4 regions of the Marinobacter sp. UBA3604 genome follow, and region 3 is predicted to be linked to each of the others. Evidence: predicted binding sites of a transcription regulator. Region 3 holds the regulator's gene; each other region holds the start of a gene.
What was found. The regulator FliA, encoded in region 3, starts transcription of late flagellar genes. The targets are predictions, from matches to a motif close to CTAAAGTTTNNNNNNNNNNNGCCGNTAA.

Region 1 (4,949 bases), on a different contig from region 3:
CGACTATCGCAACGAAGCCAACACCTATGGCTTCATGGTTGAGATTGATCCGTTTACGCCGGAAAGCAAACCCCAGAAACGCACTGCGTTGGGACGCTTTGGTCACGAGGGCGTCATCTTTGCGCCGGCGAAGGAAGGTGAGCCGGTGGTGTGTTACTCCGGTGACGATTCCCGTTTCGAGTACATCTACAAGTTTGTGTCGTCTCAGCCCTACTACGCCGCGACGGCCGGTGGCTACCTGTTGGATGAGGGTACCCTGTACGTTGCCCGCTTCAACGAGGATGGCTCTGGTGACTGGCTGGCGCTGGATCTGGACGACGCGGATTTCGCCAGCAAAGTTGCTGCGGCTGAAGGCGGCATGGTCGGCGATATCCAGTTCGACGGTTTTGAGAACCAGGCTGATGTTCTGCTGAATACCCGCCTCGCAGCCGATATTGCCGGTGCTACGACGATGGACCGCCCGGAGTGGGGTGCCGTTGATCCCAACTCTGGCGAGGTCTATTTCACCCTGACAAACAACTCGAACCGGGGCCAGCCAGGGTTCGACGACGTCAACGCCGCCAACCCGAACTCTCCCAATGCCACCGGCCACATCATTCGCTGGACTGAAGAAGGTAGCGATCACACGGCTACCAGCTTTGACTGGGACATCTTTGTCTTCGCCGGCGAGCAGGGTACGGAAACTGTTGTCGATGGTGAGGCCGTCGTCTCCCTGAACGATGATAATATTTTCAACAGCCCGGATGGCCTCTGGTTTGACTACAATGGCCGGCTGTGGATCCAGACCGATGGCTCTGACGCTGACCCGTACTTCAACAACATGATGCTGGCCGCCAATCCGGAGACACGCGAAATCAAGCGCTTCTTCGTCGGGCCCCAAGGTTGTGAAGTAACTGGCGTTGTCAGCACACCGGACGTTAAGACCATGTTCGTGAACATCCAGCACCCGGATGGTAACTGGCCGAACGCGGCCGAGTCCCGTCCCCGCGACGCCACTGTTATCGTAACCAAGGACGATGGCGGTGTGATCGGCGCCTGATCGCCTGATAGAGGCGCCACGGGCGCACACCGACAAGAGCCAGCCGTAACGCCGGATTCTTCCAACAGGACGTCTCCGGCGTTACGGCTTTTTTGTTTCAGTTTTTCATCGATCTGCCGTAAAACCAGTATTGGTCAACTAAAGTAGCAGTTATAAGTAAAGGTCAATTCTTTACTCTCACGAGTAATCGTCAAAAAAGATGCATTCACTAATAATGAAAATAAAGAGGTGGATATGGGTTTGCTCAGTCGGCCTGTTCTGGTTGTGGGGGTGTCAGTCGCCGTTGTCGTCGCCTTTGGGGCTTTCCTGGTGGCGCCGTTGATAGGGTTGGATAGCGCGTCGCTGGTGGCGGGCGTGGTTATTGGCCTGGCCGTCGCCACCGCGTATCTGGTGTTACGCGTTCTGGAACCGGTTGAACGTTCCATCAAGCAGCTCAACGCCGGTAAGCTGCCAGCGGATAGTCCGCTGGGCAAACAGTGTGCAAGCCTCCTTGCGGACGCCAAAGCAGGGCGGGCACTGGTGGAAACCCTGTCCGGCAGTGCCGATAAAAGTGCCATTTCTGCGGCCCAGGTGTCCCACGCGGCCGACCAACTAAAAAACCGCCTGGATCGACAGGTCAGTGAAACTGCACAGATGGCGGAGTACGCGGGTCAGATTACCGAGAGTGTGCGTGAATCCGCCCAGCAGGCCACCGATGCTGCGACCATGGCTCTGCAGAACCGTCAGGTGAGCGTTGAGGGCCGTGATGCGCTGACCTCTGCCATCAATAGCGTGCGAGCCGTGCACGAGCAGTCCAGCGAGAACCTCAGATTAATTCAGGAACTGAACGAGAAATCCAACAAGATCCAGGGTGTCACCACCACCATTCAGGGCATCGCGGAACAAACCAACCTGCTGGCCTTGAACGCGGCAATTGAAGCCGCTCGTGCCGGCGACCAGGGGCGGGGCTTTGCGGTGGTTGCCGACGAGGTCAGGCAATTGGCCGGGCGAACCGCGCAGGCAACTGGTGAGGTGGCCGAAACGCTGCAGGAAATACGTTCCGATACCTCCCTGATTGTTTCGCGGATCGAGGACCTGGCCAAGAGCGTTGAATCCGGCCTGGAGTCAGTTGAAAGCGTTGGCGAGCGCCTTGATCAGATTCGTGATCAGTCTGACCGTGTGCAGCAGCAGGTGGCGCGCATTGCCGAGATTGACCAGAACAACGAGCAGAGCCTGCAGCAGGTATCGTCGGCCATTGAAACGGTTCGGGATCAGATTACCGAGAGCGATACCAGCGTTGCGTCGCTTGCCCAGCAGGCAGCGACACTGATGGAACTGGCGGAAGAGGCCAACGCGGCATTTGCGTTGAACAGCGATGAAAGCTATCACCGCTTCTTCTACGACCAGGCCCGGCAGGGTGCGGACCGGATTGGAAAGCTCTTTGAAAAAGCGGTTCGCGATGGGCAACTGGCAGAAAGCGCCCTGTTTGATAAGCAAAGAAACCCCATTCCCAAGACCGATCCACAGAAGTATTCCAGCAGCTTTGATCGGTTCACCGATCAGCAACTGCCCACCGTTCAGGAAGCGGTGAAAGGGGCCCACCCGTCGATGGTCTTCGCGATTGCCGCCGCGCCGGATGGCTATGTGCCGACCCACAACCGTGATTTCGCCCATGCGCCAACGGGCGACCCGAAAGTGGATCTGGTAAAGAGTCGCAGCAAACGGCTGTTTAACGACCGCACCGGTGCCCGGTGTGGCAGCCATACCCAGAATATGCTGCTACAGACCTACCGCCGGGATACCGGAGAGGTTATGCATGACCTGTCAGTGCCGATCTACGTGAATGGCAAGCACTGGGGTGGCTTCCGCCTGGGTTACAAACCGGACAACCGCTAAGTTCTGGCGGTTTCCGGCTCCTGTTGCTGTGATACACTGCGGGTGTGGAGCCAGAGGAGAGTGACTTGTCCGAGCACGAATACATCCCCGCCAATGCAGACCCCATAGCACGACGTGAAGAGCCAGGCCGCAACCTGGCGGTGCTGGTTTATATCCTGCAGGCGCTGTCGTTCTTTGTCGGTGGCATTACCGGCCTGGTGGGTGTGATCATCAATTACGTCAAGCTCGATGACGTAAAGAGCACCTGGATAGAGCCTCATTTCCGTTGGCAGATACGAACCTTCTGGATCGGGCTGTTGTGGACGGTGATTGGCATCGTGACGACGCCACTGATCATTGGCTGGTTTGTGTTGCTGGGCATCTCCATCTGGATCATCTACCGCATTGTGAAAGGCGCCCTGGCGTTGAACGACGGGAAGCCACCGGAACCTCACTGATCCTCGGTCACTTCCCTTAACCGGGTGGCGCTGATGGCGCCGGCCAGCCCCATGGCGCCCAGCGTCAGTATCACCGCCACGTCGGATATCATCGATACCAGCGCTGTCAGCCCGCCCGTTGCCAGTAACAGCACCCCAATAACGGTATTGCTCACGGAGGTATAGTCGGTGCGTTTGTTGCCGCCTGCCATATCCACCAGATACGTTTTACGTCCCAGTCGAACCCCGGCATGCGCAATGCTCAGCACGAAGAACCCGGCGGGATAGAACCAGACGCTGGCGGTTGCTTCGCCCGCAAACAAAGCGGTCAGGCCCACCGCCACGCAGGCGCCACTGGCGACAATGGCACCGCGAATCATTACCCGCCGGCTGGACTCGTCCGCCATCCAACCCCACACACTGGCGCTGATGGAACTGGCGAGGCTGCTCGCCAGCAGAAAGACGCCCAGAAGCCACCCGGTGTCAGAGTTTTTCTGGGCGAGCACGACGAAGTAGGGCGACGCCAGCGCCGAGCACAGCAGCAGGGCGCGGGTAATCACGAAGTGCCGGAATGGCGCGTCGTCCCTGAGAAGGGACAGGCTTTTGAACGCGTCCCCAAGCGCATTGCCGCCACCGCCGGTTTCGCCCTCGTATTCATCAACAGAGGCGAATAGAAAGCCGGCAATAATCCAGAGGCAGGCAGCCAACAGGAGCAGGAGGGTGTAGAAAAGTACGCCAGGGTCACCCCGGTTCCAGAACAGCAAGGCGGTGAGGATGACTGTTGCGGTCCCACCGATGGTGGAGGCCAGGCCAGACAGCCGCCCTCGGCGTTTCTTCGGGATGCATTTTCCTTGCACGTCCTTCATGGACACTGAGCAGAACCCCCGGGCCAGGGAAAACAGCACCAATGCGCCCACCACGCCGGCGCCCGCGGCGTAGCCCTCCAGGAACCAGACGCTCGCTGCCATGCCCAGAACACTGGCCGCCTGGCCAAAGCTTCCCAGGATCCAGAACCATTTGCGTACAGGCTTGCGCCGGACCCAGGCACCGATCACCATTTGCGGAATCATTGAGCCGGACTCACGGATCGGGACCAGCCAGGCCACCAGGGCAGGTGCCCCAATCGCGCTTAAAAGCCAGGCCAGCACGGTCTTGGGGCTGATCAGCAAGTCACCCAGTTTGGTCAGCACGTTGCTGCCGAGGATCAGGAAGAAGTTGCGTGGCACCTCACGGCAGGCTTCATCGGGGATGTCCGTGCAGACCCGGGCGTCTTCTTCGTTGGCAATCAGGCTGTAAACCTGGTCGAGGGTGTCCTTGTTTCTGGCGGGCAAGTTGCCGTCCTCCTGAACAAATGGCTTATAAGGATACCAGCTAAGGCGAGTTGCCTTAAGGCAGGAGGGCCGCGTTGCGGGTGATTCAGACCAGGTGGTGGTCCCACTGGACCGGCAGATCGGCGATTTGCCGTGACTGATTGTCCTGCCCCAGGCGCACCAGTTTTCCGCGTCCGGAGGAGATCAGGAAATCGCCTCCTGCCAAGGCCTGGACGCCAGCGCAGTCGGGTATGGACGCCCTGGCCAGCAGTTCGCCAGTGATGCCATTGAACACCACGGCGGTGCCGC
Region 2 (4,949 bases), on a different contig from region 3:
TTCCGCAGAACCATGCCACCGAGGTTGTCTGCCCGTTCCGAGGCGCCGATCACCACAATAGAAGACGGGTTGAAAAGGCTTTCCAGATAACGGGTGCTCAAGTTTCACTCCTTGATTCGAGTCGACCGGGCGTGTGTACACCTTATCTTAGGCGCTTGCCTGACGATGTAAAACGGCTATCTCCGCCATAAGACCAAAGAAACGCAGAAAGCCCGGTCTATCCCTGATAATATCGGACAAAATACAAGCACAACCAGAGTGTTCGGGACCAGTATGACAACGGGATTCTTCTCTCACGACGACTGCATGAAACACAATATGGGGGCGGAGCACCCTGAGTGCCCCGAGCGACTGGCAGCCATCACCAGTTACCTGGCCGACACCGGCCTGGGGCAAGATCTCGACTGGGTGCGACCTGACGAAGCCACCCGGGACCAGTTGCAGACCGTGCACCCCGAACGCTATCTGAACCAACTTGATCTGATGCAGCCCACCAGGGGACGGGTGTATACCGACCCCGATACCGCCATGATGCCGGACACCCTGAGAGCCGCCCGACTTGCCGCTGGCGCCAGCATTGAAGCGGTCGATATGGTGCTCAGCAGCCAGCTCACCAACGCGTTTGTGTGCGCCAGGCCACCCGGGCACCATGCCGAACGCAGTAAATCCATGGGCTTCTGCTTCTACAACAACATCGCGCTGGCCGCCATGCGGGCGTTGAACTTTCACCAGTTGGAGCGGGTAGCGATTATTGATTTTGACGTACACCAGGGCAACGGCACGGTGGATATCGTGGGCGGTGATGAACGCATCCTGATGTGTTCCAGTTTCCAGCATCCGTTCTACCCACATTCCCACGTGCATCGCCAGGCGGAAAACATCATCAATACGCCCATCCAGGCAGGCACTCCGGCAGACGAGTACCGGAAGATCGTGGAAGCAGCGTGGCTGAAACGGCTGCAGGACTTCCGCCCGCAACTGGTGCTAGTCTCCGCCGGCTTTGACGGCCACCGACTGGACCCGATGGCGGAGCTGAACCTGGAAGTAGAGGATTACCGCTGGTTGACGGAAATGATCACCAGCGTGGCCAGCGACCATGCCAACGACCGTATTGTCTCAACCCTGGAGGGTGGCTATCATTTGAGGGCGCTGGCCGAGAGTGTCAACGCTCACCTTGAGGTGCTCAACGCCATCCACTGAGATTGCCGCGCGCAATGTCAGGTATTTGGCGTTGCGGCCTCGTAGCCATTGGCTTGCTGCAGGTCCGGCCGTTCGCCTTCCCGCTGAAGGCGAATTGTGGTGCGCCGGTTGTCTGCCGCGCGGCGTGATACCGGGTATTGGTCCGCATGGGCCCTGGTGGTCACGAGATCAGCATCAATGCCCTGCCCGATCAGGTAATCCGCCACCGCATTGGCCCGCTCTTCGGACAACGCGCGATTGTCGATACGGCTACCGCTGCTGTCGGTATGCCCATCCACGAACACCCTTTCCACCGTGGAATCTGCCTGGATGTACATCACAATGTTGTCGAGAAACCGACGGTCAGCTTCAGACAGGCTGGTGCTGCCTGACGCAAAGGAAATGCGGGACCGCTTGATCTGATCGTAGTTGACCGGCAACAGGCCGGCGGTGCAGCTTCGATAACCAGAGAACTGGCCCGCAAAGTTAATGTTGGACACTTTCACCCGAACCAGGCTGCCGTCGTACCAGGACTCACGCGTAACCGTTGGGTCCATCCCCTCCAGCAGGCTCTGGACAAGCACCATGGCGAGGCGTGACTCGAGCATCAGCGGCCGACGACTGTCGTCCACGTTAACCCGACCAAGGGGACGGGGGGCGGTTCCCGGGCGCCATGACGGCGCTTCCATCACCAACTGAGCCTGACCAGGACGCATGAGCGGCGTTTCCGACTCCAGAAAGAAGGACAGCGACTCACCCGCCTTGTGGCGGAATACGGCACGGCCGTAGCCCGGAACCTGATGCACTAAAGTACACTCGAATACGGACTCCGACAGGTACCACTGGCTGTTCTCGATACCCGCGCCAAAGGTGGCGGCCTGCACCGCAACAGAGCCTGCCGTCAGTGCACCAATCGCACTGGAAACCACTGCACCACGCAGGAAGGCGGAAATTCGTGCCATACCATCCATCCGTCAGAAAAGATTCACTACCCTCGTAACGGCCGAAGTCAGTCTTTCTTTAGGACGCCCGCCAAAACAATCGCTGTCGGCTTCTGATATAATTTCGCCAGATTTTTTCTTTCAGGGGTTCACGTTTGACGGGCCCCAGCAGATCCCGGAACCGTAAATGACCGAACAACTGATCATCACCCGTCCTGACGACTGGCACCTCCACGTGCGGGACGGCGACATTCTCAAGGACGTCGTACCCGCCACCGCCCGTTGCTTTGGCCGCGCCATCATCATGCCAAACCTGGCGCCACCGGTGACGGAAGCCGAACAGGCCATGGCTTACCGTAGCAGGATACTGGCCGCAGCCGGCGACACCGGGTTCGACCCGCTGATGACGCTGTACCTCACAGAAACCACTACGCCTGCGCAAATCAGGGATGCCAAGGCTGCGGGCGTGATTGCCGCCAAACTGTACCCGGCTGGCGCCACCACCAACTCCGCATCCGGTGTGACCGACATCCGCAACATTTATCCGGTACTGGAGGCCATGAGTGACTGCGGCATGCTGTTGCTGGTCCACGGCGAAGTCACCGACGCAGAGATCGACATCTTCGACCGGGAAAAGATCTTCCTCAAGCGCGTACTGGCGCCGACCATGGAGGCGTTTCCGGATTTGCGGGTGGTTCTGGAGCACATCACCACCGCCGATTCAGCCGAATTCGTGCGTGACCATGACGGTGACAATCTGGGTGCCACCATCACGCCGCAACATCTGATGTACAACCGCAACCACATGCTGGTCGGCGGCATTCGCCCTCACCTGTATTGTCTGCCCATCCTCAAACGCAACCGGCACCAACAGGCGTTAAGGGATGCAGTGGTCAGCGGAGACCGCCGCTTCTTCCTGGGAACGGATTCTGCGCCGCACTCGAAAGACAAGAAAGAAACCGCCTGTGGCTGCGCCGGCTGCTATTCAGCGTTCAGCGCCATGCCCCTGTATGCGGAGATTTTCGAAGACCTGGGTGTGCTGGACAAACTGGAGGCCTTTGCCAGCTTTAATGGCGCCGATTTCTATGGCCTGCCCAGAAACAGCGATACCATCACGCTAGTGAAAGAATCCTGGGAGATGCCCGACGAACTGCCCCTGGCTGACGGTACCATCGTGCCTTTGAAGGCCGGCGAAAGCCTGAGATGGCGGCTTGTCTGAACATCAGCCGACCAACCGTTCCCTGTTAATCGTTCCTTATCAATCATTTGTGTACCAGGCCGGCAACCCTGGCCAGAGACTCCAGGAGTTTAAGTGACTGAAGAACATAAAGAACCGCATCCCATGTCCCGCCGCTTCCGTGGTTTCCTGCCGGTTGTGGTGGATGTGGAAACCGGCGGCTTCAATCCTGAGAAGGACGCCCTGCTGGAGATCGCTGCGGTCATACTGACAATGGATGAGGACGGCTGGTTGAAGCGGGCTGAAACCCACGTTCAGCAGATCGACCCCTTCGAGGGCGCCAACCTGGAGCAGTCTGCGCTGGACTTCACCGGTATCGACCCGTGGAACCCGGAGCGGGAAGCCGTTCCGGAACGAGAAGGCATGAGCGAGATTTTCGGGCCCATCCGCAAGGCGGTCAAAGCCCACGATTGCAAACGAGCCGTGCTCGTTGGCCACAACGCAACCTTCGACCACAACTTTGTGTTCGCCGCTGCCCTGCGTTCAGACATCCGCCGCAACCCGTTTCATCCGTTTTCCACCTTCGACACGGCAACGCTAGCTGGCCTGGCCTACGGCCATACCGTACTGGCGCAAGCCTGCAAGCTGGCGGGCATTCCGTTCAGCAACAAGGAAGCGCACTCGGCCGCCTATGACGCAGAGAAAACCGCAGATCTGTTCTGTGGCATCGTCAACCGCTGGCGCGAAATCGGTGGCTTCCCACCGCCGCCCATACCGGACGACACAGAAGAGGCACCTTGATAGACAGCCACAAAAAACCCCGCGCGAAGCGGGGTTTTTTTGATCTCCAAGGGCAATACTACCAGTAAATACCCCGCATGATCGCCGCAAAGGCCACCTGCTCGGAGGACACCTTCGGCTTCTCGCCGGAACGGCTGCCGGCAGCGGCCGGAGAGTCCGGGAACATGCGGTAACCCGTGTTCATCACGATCTCGCCCATCTTCGGCGCCAGCGCCTGCATGACCTGGGCAAAAATGCCCAGACGCGTGGCGATGCGCTTGGGACGGTACACGATGGCGTCTGCCACCATTTCCGCCGCTTCGTCCGGTGTCAGCGTGGGCACCGAGTCGTAGATTTTGGTGGGCGCGATCATCGGCGTTTTCACCAACGGCATGTTGATGGTGGTGAAGGTCACGTTGCGATCCGACCACTCCGCCGCCGCACAACGGCTGAAGGTATCCAGCGCTGACTTGGACGCGACATAGGCCGAGAAACGGGGCGCGTTGGTCAACACACCGATGGATGAGATATTGACCACGTGCCCGCGACGACGCTCCAACATAGCCGGAGCAAAACCCATGATCAGGCGAACGGAGCCGAAGTAGTTCAGCTGCATGGTACGCTCGAAATCGTGGAAACGGTCGAACGAGAGCGCCAGTGAGCGACGGATGGAACGGCCTGCGTTATTGACCAATACGTCCACATGGCCGTGATTGTCCAGCACCGTTTTCACGAACCGGTCGCAGTCATCCATGTCGGCAAAGTCACATTGGTAGGCATGAACGTTGCCGCCTCGGGCTTCCAGTTCAGCAGCCACCTCCATCAGGCGTTCTTTCTTGCGCGCGCCAATCACCAGGATAGCGCCGGCATCC
Region 3 (4,949 bases):
CTCAGGTACCCAACGCATGACCCAGCTTTCCAATCTGGAGCACGCTGGCCTGATCAACGCGTTCAGCGAACTGGGTGACCAGATCGATGTGCTGATCGTTGATACCGCTGCGGGTATTTCCGAATCGGTGGTCAGTTTCCTCCGAGCCTCACAGGAACTATTACTGGTTGTCTGTGATGAACCTACCTCTATCACCGATGCCTACGCCCTTATAAAGCTTATGAACCGGGATTACGGCACCAACCGCTTCCGTATACTGGCCAATCAGGTCAGGAATGAGCAGGAAGGTCGCCATCTGTTTGAAAAACTGACCCGGGTTACCGAGCGCTTTCTTGATGTGGCACTACAATATGTGGGTATGGTGCCGTATGACGAGGCCGTAAAAAAAGCGGTACAGCGCCAGCGTGCCGTGCTGGACGCCTATCCGCGGGCAAAAGCATCGTTGGCGATCAAGAGCCTCGCGGAGAAAGTGGATAGCTGGCCGCTGCCATCATCGCCCCGGGGACATCTGGAATTCTTTGTGGAGCGGCTCGTCGAAGTCTGATTTTGATCCTGTCACTGAATAGCCGGATACATGACATTGGCGAAAGAACTTGGAACCTACAACCGGACGGGTACACGAGGACCTTCCCAGCTCGTTGAGGAGCAGGCCCCGCTGGTCAAAAAAATAGCGCTTCACCTCATGGCGCGGCTGCCGGCATCTGTCCAACTGGATGACCTTATGCAGGCAGGCATGATTGGCTTGTTGGAAGCTGCACAGCGATACAGTTCCGACAAGGGGGCTACCTTTGAGACATACGCCGGGATCCGGATTCGCGGAGCCATGGTAGATGAAATTCGCAAAGGTGACTGGGTACCCCGATCCGTCCACAGGAACTCCCGCCGCATTGCCAAAGCCATCAAGGCTGTCGAGGACCGCCTGGGTCGGGAAGCTCAAGACTCGGAAGTAGCCGAGGAGCTGGGGCTGGACCTCGACGAATACTATTCCTCCCTGAGCGATGCTAACAGTGGCCGACTTTTTAGCCTGGATGAGCTCAATGAATCCGGCGAGCTGCCGATAGAAGAAACAGAGGACAGTGATAACCCGTTGGATGGCTTGGCGTCCGACAACTTCCGGAAGAGCCTGGCAGCTGCGATTGGTGACCTGCCCGAGCGAGAAAAGCTGGTGCTCAGCCTTTACTATCAGGAAGAATTGAACCTGAAGGAAATTGGTGCTGTGTTGGGTGTCAGTGAAAGCCGGGTCAGCCAGATTCACAGCCAGGCCGCGCTCCGTCTGCGGGGGCGTCTTACTGGTTGGCAGAGCTGAACAGGCCGCCAGTCCCATTGAACGGCGTTACCAGGCATTCTTTACTGTAGCCTTTTGGTAACCGGTGCTTTACAACCGGCTCAAAGGCCACACAATAAGCGGTTAAACTACCGGCCTGCTAGACTGTGAGCCGGAAGCCAAAAACGAATTCCGGGCGTTTTTAACTGGAGGTCCCATTGGACAAGAACATGAAAATCCTGATTGTGGATGACTTCTCCACAATGCGACGGATCATTAAGAACCTGCTTCGCGATCTCGGTTTTACAAACACTGACGAAGCAGACGACGGCAATACAGCACTGCCTATGCTCAGGAGCGGCAAATACGATTTTCTGGTAACCGACTGGAATATGCCAGGGATGTCCGGACTCGATCTGCTCAAGGAAGTCCGTGCCGATGACAGCCTGAAAACCCTGCCTGTGCTCATGGTGACCGCCGAGGCGAAGCGCGACCAGATTGTCGCTGCTGCGCAGGCCGGTGTGAACGGCTACGTGGTCAAGCCCTTCACGGCAGCCGTACTCAAGGAGAAGATTGAGAAGATCTTCGAACGCATCCAGTAATTCAGAGGTCGGACGGCTCCCATGAGCAATAGAAAAAAAGACCCACAGGGGCTCGACCCGGAGGTCACGGAGAAACTCCGCAGCCAGGCGGCCGAGTTGGTTGAACAGGTCAACGCCGGGGACTATGGCCGCGCGATGACGCTGATCAATGAATTGAGCGAGGTGAGGGACCAGAGCCTGTATCGGGAAGTCGGCCGCTTGACCCGCAGCCTCCACGAGGCGATCCGCAATTTCCAGATCGATCCCCGTAACGCCGAACAGTCAGAAGCTCTGTCGAAGATGACCGATGCGTCGGATCGCCTTGAGTACGTGGTTCAGATGACCGGTAAAGCGGCCAATCGGACCATGGATCTGGTTGAGGAGGCTATGCCCAAGGCCAGCGCCCTCCGCGACGAGGCCGCCGAGCTGAGAGACCAGTGGCAGAAACTGCGTCGCCGCGAGATGGCGCCGGCTGAATTTCGTGAGCTCTATGCCCGTATCGACACGTTTTTCGTGACCCTGAATACCGATGCCGGGGCGATGTACGACAACTTGTCGGAAATTCTTCTGGCCCAGGATTTCCAGGACCTCACTGGGCAGGTGATCCAAAAGGTCACCACTCTGGTTAAAGAGGTGGAAGAGCATCTGTTGAGCCTGGTAGTGATGGCGAGTCATGTGGACCAGATGACCGGCACCGTGCATGAACTGGAAGAGCGGGAAAAGATATCGGCGGAACAGGGTGTTGGTCCACAGATCAAGGCCGAAGAACGCGAAGACGTAGTATCGGGACAGGACGATGTTGATGATCTTCTGTCCAGTCTCGGTTTCTGAGTAAGAGAGGGTAACGCATGGCGCTTGATGCCGATGAAGAGATCCTGCAGGACTTCCTTGTTGAGGCAGGCGAGATACTCGAAAAGCTGTCGGAGCAACTGGTCGACCTGGAACAAAACCCGGACGACAGCGATCTGCTCAACGCCATCTTCCGAGGCTTTCACACCGTAAAAGGCGGCGCTGGGTTTCTGCAACTCGATGCCCTGGTGAACTGCTGTCATTCCGCGGAGAACGTCTTCGATATACTGCGCAACCATAAGCGCAAGGTAGACTCGGAACTGATGGACGTGGTGCTGGAAGCCCTGGATCACGTCAATGCCATGTTTGAACAGGTTCGCCACCACGAGGAACCGACGCCAGCTCCCGAGGAACTGATTGCCGCTCTGGACGCATTGGCGCAGCCGGCAGGGGAGTCGTCGCCAGCAAACGCAGCGGTCGCTCGCGAAGAACAGAACGAGAGCAATGAAGCCAGTTCTGGAGACGATGGCGGTGATATTACCGACGACGAATTCGAGCGGTTGCTGGATGCCCTGGAAGAGGAAAAGACCAGCGCTCCGGTTTCCAGTGACGACGGCAATGAATTTTCAGGCGGTGACGGAGGGAGCGGAGACGACATCTCCGATGATGAATTCGAGGCCCTGCTGGACCAATTGCATGGCAAGGGACAGTTCTCAGGCCCGCCTGAAACCGGCAAGACAGCCCCTGACAGCCAGGATGCCTCGGGCGACAAGGTTACCAGTGATGAGGCCAGTGACAGCAAGGGTGGCGACGACCTGATTTCGGACGACGAGTTCGAAAAGTTGCTGGATGACCTGCACGGCAAGGGTGGTAGCCCTACGGCAGAAACTGCCAAGCCGGCCCCTGGGCCTGCTGCAAAGCAGCCGTCGGCCACGTCTCCCAGTGCCAAGGCTGACAAGCCCGCGCAACCGACTGGTAAGCCCGAAAAAGCGCCTGCGGATAATGGCAAGGCAGGCGTAACGCCCGCGATGCCGGCACGGGATGCGAATGCACCAGTGGCTGAAACTTCGGTGCGGGTGGATACCAAGCGCCTGGACGACATCATGAACATGGTGGGTGAACTGGTGTTGGTGCGTAACCGGTTGCAGCGTCTGGGCGCCCAGAGTGAAGACGAGCATATGCACAAAGCCGTCTCCAACCTGGACGTGGTGACCACCGATCTTCAGTCAGCGGTGATGGCAACGCGGATGCAGCCCATCAAGAAAGTATTTGGCCGCTTCCCGCGGGTGGTTCGCGACCTGGCACGCAGCCTGAAGAAAGAAATCAACCTTGAGATGCACGGCGAAGAGACCGACCTGGACAAAAACCTGGTCGAGGCGCTGTCCGATCCTCTGGTCCATCTTGTTCGCAACTCGGTTGATCACGGTATAGAGGCACCCGATATTCGTGAAAAGGCGGGCAAGCCTCGTCAGGGTCGTGTGACGCTGTCGGCTGAGCAGGAAGGCGACCACATCCTGTTGTCCATCGAAGACGACGGTGCTGGTATGGATCCGGATGTACTGCGCCGAAAAGCGGTCGAAAAGGGCATCTACGAACAGGATGCCGCTGACCGACTGACCAACACCGAGTGCTACAACCTGATTTTCTCCGCCGGGTTCTCCACCAAGGATCAAATATCGGATGTGTCCGGTCGTGGCGTTGGCATGGACGTGGTGAAAACCAAGATCAGTCAGCTCAACGGGCAGCTGAGCGTCGAGTCGGAGCTGGGCAAAGGGTCTCGCATCGTCATCAAGGTGCCGCTGACCCTGGCCATCATGCCTACCCTGATGATCATGCTTGGCGACCAATCCTTCGCGCTGCCACTGGTGAACGTGGTCGAGATTTTCCATCTGGACCTCAGCAAGAAGAACATTGTGGATGGCCGTGAATGCATCGTGGTTCGAGACAAAGTCTTCCCGTTGTTCCACATCAAGCGATGGCTGGTCAAAGGCGCCGCTGGGCAGCCGGAACCAGAAAACGCCCACGTGGTTATCGTGGCGATGGGAACGCGGCGCGTCGGTTTTGTGGTGGATCAGCTGATCGGGCAGGAAGAGGTGGTGATCAAGCCCCTGGGCCGGGCCCTTCAGGGAACGCCGGGTATGGCGGGTGCGACCATCACTGGCGACGGTCGTATTGCACTCATTATTGATGTTCCGAGCCTGCTGCAAAACTACGGCAAATAACGTTGCGGCGGGCCCAGGTTTAGGAGAAATGGATGACGGTTTCTGTCCTGGTCGTTGATGATTCAGGTTTTTTCCGCAAGCGACTGACGGAAA
Region 4 (4,949 bases), on a different contig from region 3:
GATTTTTTACGGTTATCCCTTTCCGGAAAGAAAAATTCACCTAAACTGCTTGGATATCAAAACGGGCGATAACAAGAAACTCGAATGGACGCGGGAGTAAGTCTTCAATGAAAGTGAGGCGTGCGCGTGGCTGGCTGACGGCCCTGGCATTGTTTCTGGCTTGCCCGGGAACCGGTGTGTCTTCGGAATATCTGTCTGGAGAAACACAGGCAAGGGAATATCGCCTGTGGTACCGCAATTACGACAGCCCACCCATACGTGCCCTGGTTGCCCTCGCCTTCGACAAGACACCGGAATACGGTTCGTATCGAATCACTCGCACCCCGGAGATGGCCCAAGGCCGGGTTGTCCGCGAACTTGAGCGCCAGCAATCAAAATTGGTCGATCTCGCGAATGTCGCGACATCAAAACAGAGGGAAGAAAGCCTGCAGGCCATCCCCATACCTATCGATGGCGGACTTTTGGGGCTTCGGGTGTGCGTGGTGCTTAAAGAATCATTGCCCAGGTTCAAAGGCATCCGAAGCCTTGGCAATCTTGAGGAAGTCGGTATCCGCATCGGCCAGGGCGCACACTGGCCGGATTCGTCGATTCTTCAGGCCAACGGAGTCAGCGTGGTGACTCACTCGCGGTACGAAATTCTTTTCCGCATGCTGGAGAATCATCGTTTTGAATGCTTCGCCCGGGGAGTCAACGAGGTTCTTTTCGATCTGGAGCTTGAAAACAACGAAGATTTCGCCATCGAGCCGGACCTGCTGCTGGCCTATCCGATGCCCTCTTACTTCTTCGTCAACCGGCACGACCACGAAACAGCACATCGGCTTCAATTGGGCATGGAAAGGGCCATTTTCGATGGCAGCTTTGGCGCGTACCTCAACCAATACTACGGCCAGTCCATCGACGAGCTAAACCTGCACAGCCGGAACGTCCTTGTTCTGGAAAATCCCTATCTGACGGACGAGTCCCGGGCCATCGGCACCAGAACCCTCCTCGAACTCCGACGGCGAATCCAGATACTATCCGCGCCCCAGAAAACGTCTTACTCAAACCCTGAATCGTGACACGTTCTTACTAAGCGTGTGGCCGACCGATTCGATCTGACCGCTATAGACGTCGTTCTCGCTGGCAGCCTTGGCGGCCTCCTGGCCCTGGTCGGCAATCCGGGTGATGGAGGAGTTCAACTCTTCCGTCACAGAGGTCTGCTCCTCAGAAGCCGTTGCGATCTGGGAGGTCATCTGGCTGATCGACGTTATGGCATCAGCAATACGGTTAAGGGACTCCATGGCATCCTGGGCTTTCTCCATGCTCACATTCGAGACCGCTGTTGATGCCTTCATGACGTCCACAGCCTGGGTTGCACCGCTTTGCAGGCGCTCAATCATGTTGTTGATCTCTTCCGTGCTGTCCTGGGTGCGGCGGGCCAGATTGCGCACTTCGTCAGCAACAACCGCAAAGCCACGACCCGCGTCCCCTGCCCTTGCGGCCTCGATCGCCGCGTTCAGTGCCAGCAGGTTGGTCTGTTCAGCAATCCCCTGAATTACCTCGAGAACCGAGGTAATGTCGGTAACGTCCTTGCCGAGTTTATCGATGACTTCCGCAGCGGCGTTAATCTCTTTTGACAATTTCTGGACTGCATCCCGGGAAGCGGCAACGGTTTCAAGGGAAGCGCGGCTGTCTGCATCGGCGGTGTTGGACGCATCCGCGGTCTGTTGGGCATTCTGTGCAATTTCCCCGGCAGCGGCAGACATCTCATTGATGGCCGTGGCCACCATATCAATCTCGGCCTGCTGTTTTTCAACGCTGTCTCGGCTGGTGCTGGCAGTATCCCGCAGGGAGGACACGTTTTCGCCAAGCTCGGCGGTGCCTTGCTGGACGTCCCGGACCACATTCTGGATATTCTCAACAAAGCTGTTGAACTCCGCCGCGAGCTTGCCGAACTCGTCGTTGGCGCTATCGTCCAGGCGCTTGGTGAGGTCCGCCTCGCCACTGGCGATTGATGCCATGGCGGCATTAAGCTTGCGAACGGGAGCCATCAGCACGCGGATACCAAAACGCAGGATCACCAGGGACACCAACAAGCCAATTACTGCGATGATCAGCCCGGTTACGCGAGCGGCATGGACCGGCGCATTGATTTTGTCCTCATTGATAAAAGTGCCGAGATACCACTCAACACCACGGGCACCTTTGATGCGATGGAAACCGGCAGTCCAACTGGCATCTCCGGTGTCATATTCGTGAATTTCACCGCTGAGCCGAGGAGATTCTCCCAAAAGACTGCTGATCTTCTTGCCAACCAGTTTCTGGTCCGGGTGAAACAACACGGTGCCGTCGTCACTGATCAGGGCGGCATAGCCGGTGTTGGCCAGCGTAATCGTGGAGAGCGTCTGTTCTATGGTCTTCAGGGCAATATCACCACCGACAACACCCTGGTAAGCCCCACGTTTGACCGGTGCCAGCGTGGAAATGATGGTGCCTCCAGTGCCCGCGTCCACGTAGGGTTCGGTGAACGACGCTGAGCCCTTTTGTTTCGCCTGTTTGAACCAGGGCCGCGTGCGTGGGTCGAAATCCGCAGGCAGCGTGGCTTCTGAGGCATCGTCCTTCATCAGCATATAGCCATCATCACGGCCAACATAGACGTCAATGAACCCGCCACCGGTTGTCGCAGCGGCCAGGATAACCCTCGCCTCGGCATCGGTTTCCACCGACTCCAGTGCTTTTGCCGTTGCTTCGGTCATGGCAAGACGGGTGTTGAGCCAATCCGCAATGCTGGACGTACTCTGAGCCACGGTGTCTTCAATCAGTGCATCAACATAAGTATCCGTAGTCTCCTGTAACCGGAGGTTGCCGCTGAGCGTAAACGCCCCCATAACAAGTAAAAGCAAAATACCAAAGGCGACGAGCAACTTCTGGCCGAAACTCAGGTTCATTTTCCGGGTCCTTTTCGAGACAGTCTATTCGGGGGGTCAGTCAAACAGCCTATCGGCTGTCTTTCATTCATAAACTGGTTTTCGGCGTGTGCTGCAAAGTCTTTAACTTTATGTGATAAGAAGTCTTAAGCTTTAGGTGATAAGAAGTCTTTAGCGCTCTCTGATAAAATACCGAAGCAATCGACAATTCTTGCCGTCATTTCCACACCCAACGGGAGCTGCCGTATATGGCCCACGAAGAACTGCACCTCAACCTTCGTAACCTGACCAGTGATGATTACCCACAGCTCCAGCGACTGATGGACAGGGTCTACGACGATATTGGCGGTGCCTGGCCAGAGGACACGATCGAAGCTCTGGTGCAACAGTTTCCGGATGGTCAGATCTGTATCGAAGAGTCCGGTGACCTGGTGGCCGTAGCCCTCACGGTGTGCGTCAAGTATGAGCGATTCAGCAATCCGCACACCTACGACGACCTGATCCTGCGCAATGAAAAAATCTGGCACAACGCCAAAGGCGACTCGCTTTACGGCCTCGATGTGTTTATCCACCCGGATTATCGCGGCTACCGCCTTGGCCGGCGGCTTTATGAAGCTCGCAAAGAACTCTGCCGATCCATGAACCTGCGCGCCATCCTGGCGGGTGGCCGCATCCCTGGATATCACAAGTATTCAGACCAGCACTCCCCGGAAGAATACATCCAGCGTGTGGATCGCAAGGACATCTACGACCCGATCCTCAGCTTTCAGCTGTCCAACGACTTCCAGGTCACCCGGCTGATGCACAAGTACCTGCCGGAAGACGAGAAATCCCTGGGCTACGCCACTCTGCTGGAATGGCGGAACATCCTCTATACCCCGCCGTCGCCGGTGCTTAACGTCAAGAAGACTCAAGTGCGCCTGGGTGCCGTTCAGTGGCAGATGCGTGAATTTACCTCTGTGGAGGAAGTGCTGGAACAGGTGGAGTACTTCGTGGATGCGCTCTCGGATTACAAGAGCGATTTCGCCCTGTTTCCAGAGTTTTTCAACGCACCGCTGATGGGCCTGACGGACCAAGTGGACCAGACACGGGCCATTCGCTTTCTGGCAGGCTTTACCGAGCAATTCCGCAATCAGATGTCGGAAATGGCGGTCAGTTACAACATCAACATCATTACCGGCTCGATGCCCCTGCTCGAAAATGATCGGGTCTACAACGTGTCCTATTTGTGCCACCGCGACGGCCGCGTCGACGAGCAGCGCAAGATCCATATCACGCCCCACGAACGCCGTGACTGGGTCATCGAAGGCGGTGAGAAGTTCCAGGTGTTCGACACCGACGCCGGCCGCGTGGCCATCATGATCTGTTACGACATCGAGTTCCCGGAACTGGGGCGCCTGGCGGCCATCGAAGAGGTGGATATTATTATGGTGCCCTTCTGGACGGACACCAAGAACGGATACCTTCGGGTGCGGCACTGTGCGCAGGCACGGGCGATTGAAAACGAGTGCTATGTCGTGATCACCGGTAGTGTGGGTAACCTTCCCAAGGTTGAGAACCTGGACGTGCAGTACGCCCAGTCTTCCGTATTCTCACCGTCGGACTTTGCGTTCCCCCACGATGCGGTGATGGCGGAAACCACACCGAATACGGAAATGATCATGTTTTCAGATATGGATCTGGAAAAGCTGAAGCTGGTGCGCAACGAAGGCTCGGTGACGAACCTGAAAGACCGGCGCACGGATATTTACGAGCTCAACACGCTACAAACGGGCCAAAATGATAAAAACAGTTGATGAACCGCCTGAGAGCTCTATCGTATGACACTGAACACGTTGCCAAACCAACAGAGTGTGGCTATTGTTTAACCATATACTTTCAGGAACACGCCCTCGGGGTGTCGTCCGGACCCCCTCGGGGTGCAAAAGAGATCACTTTTAGATGAACGAAGCACTACCGGATCTTGTCGCACATTTTCACATCAAGCGTGGCCTCTTTCGCCGGGAGCGTGTGCAGGCCGCCCTGTTCGAGCTCGATCACTTC

Region 1: the regulator FliA is predicted to act here: its motif matches at 1,135-1,162, upstream of B2590_RS14075 (methyl-accepting chemotaxis protein).
Region 2: the regulator FliA is predicted to act here: its motif matches at 2,176-2,203, upstream of B2590_RS10885 (flagellar protein MotY).
Region 4: the regulator FliA is predicted to act here: its motif matches at 3,006-3,033, upstream of B2590_RS18640 (methyl-accepting chemotaxis protein).

The regions. Positions count from the first base shown of each region.
Region 1 is NZ_DFMB01000046.1:16,085-21,033, reverse strand. Features, by position in the region: gene B2590_RS14080 (PhoX family protein) at 1-1,039, shown strand, start outside; gene B2590_RS14075 (methyl-accepting chemotaxis protein) at 1,274-2,914, shown strand; gene B2590_RS14070 (DUF4870 family protein) at 2,980-3,351, shown strand; gene B2590_RS14065 (MFS transporter) at 3,345-4,661, opposite strand; gene B2590_RS14060 (DUF1513 domain-containing protein) at 4,747-4,949, opposite strand, start outside.
Region 2 is NZ_DFMB01000037.1:36,982-41,930, reverse strand. Features, by position in the region: gene B2590_RS10895 (GNAT family N-acetyltransferase) at 1-101, opposite strand, end outside; gene B2590_RS10890 (histone deacetylase family protein) at 274-1,200, shown strand; gene B2590_RS10885 (flagellar protein MotY) at 1,218-2,141, opposite strand; gene pyrC (dihydroorotase) at 2,308-3,339, shown strand; gene rnt (ribonuclease T) at 3,463-4,098, shown strand; gene B2590_RS10870 (SDR family oxidoreductase) at 4,157-4,949, opposite strand, start outside.
Region 3 is NZ_DFMB01000017.1:29,739-34,687, reverse strand. Features, by position in the region: gene B2590_RS05160 (MinD/ParA family protein) at 1-544, shown strand, start outside; gene B2590_RS05155 (RNA polymerase sigma factor FliA) at 575-1,306, shown strand; gene cheY (chemotaxis response regulator CheY) at 1,483-1,866, shown strand; gene B2590_RS05145 (protein phosphatase CheZ) at 1,888-2,676, shown strand; gene B2590_RS05140 (chemotaxis protein CheA) at 2,694-4,856, shown strand; gene B2590_RS05135 (protein-glutamate methylesterase/protein-glutamine glutaminase) at 4,889-4,949, shown strand, end outside.
Region 4 is NZ_DFMB01000063.1:56,769-61,717, reverse strand. Features, by position in the region: gene B2590_RS18645 (hypothetical protein) at 108-1,058, shown strand; gene B2590_RS18640 (methyl-accepting chemotaxis protein) at 1,041-2,927, opposite strand; gene B2590_RS18635 (bifunctional GNAT family N-acetyltransferase/carbon-nitrogen hydrolase family protein) at 3,155-4,702, shown strand; gene B2590_RS18630 (hypothetical protein) at 4,848-4,949, shown strand, end outside.